DNA from 2 places in the Pararhizobium sp. genome. Region 1 is predicted to be linked to the other one. Evidence: riboswitches for the same ligand, from Rfam matches in the RefSeq annotation. Region 1 holds a riboswitch; the other holds the start of a gene.

The links. Region 1 has a riboswitch for cobalamin ahead of nrdH (glutaredoxin-like protein NrdH). Riboswitches for the same ligand answer to the same signal wherever they lie in the genome.
Region 2: it holds a riboswitch for cobalamin, as region 1 does, so the genes downstream of both, bluB (5,6-dimethylbenzimidazole synthase) here and nrdH (glutaredoxin-like protein NrdH) in region 1, are expected to answer to the same signal.

What each region holds. Positions count from the first base shown of each region.
Region 1 is NZ_CBDIHY010000001.1:199,047-202,016, reverse strand. Features, by position in the region: partial or broken gene metE (5-methyltetrahydropteroyltriglutamate--homocysteine S-methyltransferase) at 1-1,271, shown strand, start outside; cobalamin riboswitch at 1,489-1,711, shown strand; gene nrdH (glutaredoxin-like protein NrdH) at 1,970-2,200, shown strand; gene nrdI (class Ib ribonucleoside-diphosphate reductase assembly flavoprotein NrdI) at 2,218-2,634, shown strand; gene nrdE (class 1b ribonucleoside-diphosphate reductase subunit alpha) at 2,604-2,970, shown strand, end outside.
Region 2 is NZ_CBDIHY010000003.1:3,739,202-3,742,171, forward strand. Features, by position in the region: gene ACQY8Q_RS23965 (DUF2865 domain-containing protein) at 1-956, shown strand, start outside; gene bluB (5,6-dimethylbenzimidazole synthase) at 957-1,649, opposite strand; cobalamin riboswitch at 1,694-1,905, opposite strand; gene ACQY8Q_RS23975 (SDR family oxidoreductase) at 1,948-2,769, opposite strand; gene ACQY8Q_RS23980 (phytanoyl-CoA dioxygenase family protein) at 2,856-2,970, opposite strand, start outside.

The DNA.
Region 1 (2,970 bases):
TTCCTTGGCTCGCCTTCGCGACCCAGAAACTCGATGAACTTGCCGTGCTGGCAAAGGCATTCGATGCGGGTAGCGCCCAGGCCGCCCAGGTCTTCGCAACCTCGATTGCGGCAGCGAATGCGCGTCTGACCTCGGTCAAGGTGCATGATCCGCTGGTCGCAGGCCGCCTGAAGCAGGTTGATGCCGGCATGCTGAAGCGCACGTCGCCCTTTGCGAAACGGCAGAAGCTACAGCAGCAGAGACTACGTCTGCCTTTGTTTCCGACGACGACGATCGGTTCGTTTCCACAGACGGCGGACGTGCGCAAGGCCCGCTCAAAGCATTCAAAGGGCGAGCTCTCTTATGTGGATTACCAGGCCTTTCTCGAGCGCGAGACTGAGCAGGCGATCCGCTGGCAGGAAGAGATTGGCATCGACGTGCTCGTGCACGGCGAGTTCGAGCGCAACGACATGGTGCAGTATTTCGGTGAACAGCTTTCCGGCTTTGCCTTTACCCAGCACGCCTGGGTGCAGAGCTACGGTTCGCGCTATGTCCGGCCGCCGATCATCTACGGCGATGTTTCACGCCCGAACCCGATGACGGTTGCCTGGTGGAAATATGCGCAGTCGCTGACGGCAAAGACCGTCAAGGGCATGCTGACCGGACCGGTGACGATCCTCAACTGGTCATTCGTCCGCGACGATCTTCCACGCAGCACGGTTTGCAAGCAGGTCGCCCTCGCCATTCGCGACGAGGTTCATGATCTCGCCGAGGCTGGCGCTGCCATGATCCAGATCGATGAGGCTGCCCTGCGCGAAGGGCTGCCGCTGCGCCGGGCGGACTGGAAGGCCTATCTCGATTGGGCCGTCGAGAGCTTCCACCTTTGCTCAACTGGGGTTTCCGACGAGACACAGATCCATACGCATATGTGCTACTCGGAGTTCAACGACATCATGCCGGCCATCGCCGCCATGGATGCAGATGTGATCTCGATCGAGACCTCCCGTTCAAAGATGGAGTTGCTGTCCGCCTTTACTGGCCGCGGTTATCCAAACGAGATCGGGCCGGGCGTCTACGATATCCACTCGCCGCGGGTACCCGCCGTCGAGGAGATGGTCGAGCTGCTGGACAAGGCCAGCGAAGGGCTGGTTGCCGGACAGATCTGGGTCAATCCGGATTGCGGCCTGAAGACGCGCAAATGGGAAGAGGTCAAGCCGGCGCTCGTCAATATGGTTGCCGCAGCAGCCCGGTTGCGTGCCGGCCTTGAGCGCGGCCGGGCGGTCAATTTGTAGTATCCGAGCGGCATGAAGGAAGGCGCCGGCAATCCCGGCGCTTTCCGCGCGCATGGCATAATCCGGAAAAATCCGGTTGTCCCCGGCAGCCCCCGAGCTATCCACAGCCGATTGCCGCGTTTCGCATTAACTCCCCATTATCCACAATGCCGGAAAAATTATGCGTCGTGGAGTGCGTTTCCGGCATCTACACATTGACGTTATTTTCCTGTCGTATACTATATCTAGTGTTCAAGGTTCCTCCGAGTCGCAAGGTTTGGAGGCTAAGAGGGAATACGGTGCGTTTGGCCTTTCTGGCCGGGCAAATCCGGAGCTGCCCCCGCAACTGTCAGCGGCGAGCGTCTGTTTCATTTCAAGTCACTGAAGCCTCATGCTTCGGGAAGGCGGAATGGACGCCACGACCCGCAAGCCAGGAGACCTGCCTTAAACAAAAAAACGTCCACGGGCGGGGTGCCCGGAAGGTCGCGTGATGTCGAGCGGAATGATTCCGCTTTGGATTGCGTTCTTCCGATGCCCGCCAAAAAAGCTTCGGGGTGAAGGCATGTCAGTCAATCGAATTCGCAGACCAAAAGATGCGGGATCGGCGGCGCAGGCCTAACCTCTCGCAGCATCGCAATGCAAGACCCCACGATCGGATCCGCGTGCAGCGGCTCGGAGCCTTTCGTGTGCCCGCAACATCACAGACCACGAGGAACGTCATGAACATTACCGTCTACAGCAAGCCTTCCTGCGTCCAGTGCACCGCGACCTATCGCGCGCTCGATCGTGAAGGCATCGACTATCAGGTCGTCGATATTTCCAAGGATGAGGACGCCTTCGCAAAGGTGATCGGCCTCGGCTACCAGCAGGTTCCGGTGGTGATTGCGGGCCAAGACCATTGGGCTGGATTCCGTCCGGACAAGATCAGCGCTTTCCTGAGCGCGGCCTGAGTGCGGATGGACAAGCGATGGGCCTGATCGTCTATTATTCCAGCCTGTCGGGAAATACCCATCGCTTCGTCGCCAAGCTCGGTTTGAAATCGGCCCGTATTCCCGTCAGCAGTGGCGCGGAAACGCCCGATGTGCGCGAGCCCTTCGTCCTCATCCTGCCGACCTATTGCGGCGATGACGGCAAGGGCGCTGTTCCCAAGCAGGTAATCCGCTTTCTCAACAATGCGGACAACCGATCCCTCATCCGGGGCGTGATCGCTGCCGGAAACAGCAATTTCGGCGAGACGTTCGGTCTCGCGGGCAATGTCATCTCGGATAAATGCCGGGTGCCGTACCTCTACAGGTTCGAGCTTCTGGGTACGGACGAGGACGTCGCCAATGTCATCAATGGATTGGAACGATTTTGGACGTCTCAACGCTCGAACGCCCTTTGAAGGCGACGGAAACCGCGATTGACTATCACGCGCTGAACGCGATGCTGAACCTCTATGACGACGAGGGGAAAATCCAGCTGGACAAGGACCGGCTGGCTGCCAAGCAGTATTTTCTCCAGCACGTCAATCAGAACACCGTGTTCTTCCATAATCTGAGGGAGAAGCTCGATTATCTGGTGACCGAAGGCTATTACGAGCGCGAGGTTCTCGACCAGTATTCGTTCAACTTCGTGCGCGACCTCTATGATCACGCCTATGCGAAGAAATTCCGTTTCCCGACCTTTCTCGGCGCCTTCAAGTATTACACCAGCTACACGCTGAAGACCTTCGACGGAA
Region 2 (2,970 bases), on a different contig from region 1:
ATGCAAATCTGCGCGACTATACCGGTGCGATCTCCCGTCAGAACCTGGACCTGCGGCAGGCGCGCAGCGATCTGAGGCGGATGGGATGCAGTTCAGGCAGTGTCATCATCGTCGGCGGTCCGAACGAAGACGCCTGCAACAGCCTGGACGCTGAAATCTCGCAGATGCAAATGGATCTCAAAACACTGAAGGCCCGTCGGCTGAACCTTCTGGAAGGCGGCGACAGCGACGTGACCCGGCGGCGCATTCATGCGGCGCTTGCTGCCAATCGCTGCGGCGAGGAGCAGGATGAAGTGCTCAGTGCCGCCATCGAGGAACCGGAAACCCATCGCAATATCCTGAACGACCTGCCGCCGATCGGCGAAGGCTATCCGGACATGCGCGGCAGCAACACCGATTTCACTACGCCGGATAACGGCTTCGGCCCGAGCGCCGACTATCCCGGCAACCTGCGCACAATGTGCGTGCGCACCTGTGATGGTGCGTTCTTCCCGATCTCCTCGAACTCATCGCCAGCCGATTTTCAACGCGATGCCGAAGCATGCCAACGGCGCTGCCCGGGAACGGAGACGGCACTTTACTATCATGAGCTGGCGACCGAAGAGACAAACCAGATGGTCTCGGCTGCCACAGGCGAACCCTATGCCGATCTACCCTCGGCTTTCGCCTACAAGACCCGCGATCTTAGCCAGCCCGGCCAATGCGGCTGCGCTCCCGTCGGACGCACGGCGACGCAGCAGAGCACCCCGAACGATGGCAAGGGCGTTATCGAGGTTCGCACCCGCAAGAAGGCTGATCCCGCGGAGGTGAAAAGCACCGTTGCCGACCGGGCCTACAATCCACAGGATAACAAGGTTCGTGTCGTCGGCCCGAGCTTCCTTCCGTCGCAGGAAACCTCGATTGACCTGCGGCATCCAGCCGGCCCCGGATATCAGGAACTGCAGCAGACCAACTGATCACTTCATAGGTCGCCCACCCCAGCAGTCGGAAAATACCAGGTCCTCGAGCGGCAAGCGCTGGCGCCAGCCTTTGACGGCCAATTCCGGCTCGGCATAGAGCGTATCGACATAGCCAAGACACAGCCAGGCGATGATCTCGATATGATCTGGAATGCCGAGCACGTCCTTGATATCGCGCTCATGGAAAATGCTGACCCAGCCGACGCCGACGCCTTCGGCGCGTGCGGCAAGCCAGAGGTTCTGCACGGCGCAGACTGTCGAAAATGCATCCATGCGCGGATTGTGCGTCCGGCCGAGAACGACCTTACCGGCGCGGGTCGGATCGCAGGTGACGCAGATACTCACGGGCGCCTTGCGGATTCCTTCGAGCTTCAATGAGCGGTACTTGCCCTGCGCCTCGCCTTCAAACATCAGCGCCGCCTCTTCGTTGGCCCGCTGGAATGCCTCGAAGACACGAGTACGCCGGCCCTCGTCGCGGACGACAATGAAATTCCAGGGCTGCATGAAGCCGACCGACGGCGCGCTGTGAGCGGCAGCGAGCAACCGCCTGATCAGCGCGTCCGGCAAGGGCGCAGGCAGGAACTGATCGCGCACGTCGCGGCGGGTTTCAATGGCGCGGTAGACGGCTGCGCGCTCGTCCGATGAAAATGCGTCCGCCCTCACAAGGCAGTCTTGCGGTTCAGTTTGCATCGTTTGATCCCCAACAATGCGAAACCTCCCGCCGTCCGCGCGGGGCTGGTCTATCTCGTCAGGCCGGTCTTCTGACTGCGGATCATCCGGTTTTGCCGCCTTCCCGGATTGCTTGAAGATCCAGTGGCATAATTCTGAAATGATTCAGAGATTCAATAAAGCAAAACCGTCCCCGTTACAGCGCTGGGCACGTCCCGGACTTTCACCGGGTTCCCGATTCTCCCGCTTGCGCAGGCACCTGAACGAAACGATATGGCCATAGCAGGCCGCCGTTTGCAAGGCGGCCCGCCGGTTGTCATCAGATCGCCGCGACCGGATGCGGCGAACCGTCATAGGCACCCCAGATCGACTGATCCAAACAGATCATCGATCCGGTCATCAGGCCGGATTCCGCCGACGACAGATAGGCGCAGGCGCGCGCGACTTCGGCCGGATCGACCAGACGGCCGAAGGGCTGGCTCGCCGCTGCCTTTTCCAGCCAGTCGCTGGCCGCGCCATGAAATTCGCGTTGGATGCGATCCTCGCCTTCGGATGCCATCCAGCCGATATTCAGACCGTTGACCCGAATCCGGTTGCGCAGCACGGCATAAGCCGTGTTTTTGGTCAGCGTTTCCAGTGCGCCTTTGGAAGCGCAATAGGCAGAGATGAAAGGTTGGCCGGCCATGGCCGACATCGAACCGATATTGACGATGGTTCCCTCGATCTTCTCGCGGCGCATGACGTTGATCGCTTCCTGCATCAGGAAGAACGGCGCCCGCACGTTGACGGCAAACATCCGGTCGAACAGTTCCGGGCTGGTATCGAGGATTGTGCCGCGATCTGTAATCGCCGCCGCGTTCACCAGTGCATCGATACGGCCGAATTCCGTGTCGCAAGCCAAAACCACCTTGCGCGCATCCTCGACCTTTTCCAGATCGGCCTGCACATAGACCACCCGGGTTCCTGTCGCCTTGCCGATCTCGGCCGCCTTGGCCTCGCCCTTGGCGGCATTGCGGCCGCAGATGACGATACCGGCGGCACCCCGTTCGGCAAACAGCGTGGCAATCGCCGCCCCCAGCCCTTGTGTGCCACCCGTGACGATCGCGATCTTGCCATCGAGACGGCCATAATCATTGCTCATTGTATTCCTCCATTTTCGATATCGCCGATGCCAAAAACTCCCGCCCGGCATTCGGGCAGGAGCTCACATTGAGAGAGATGTTTCCGCTAGCTGAGCTTCTTCTCCGACTGGGCTGCAAGCGCTGCCGCAAAAGCGGCTTCCTCCCAACCACCCGACAGCGCTTCGTGCATCAACTGTGCCTGCGTTTTCGGCGCAAGCCCG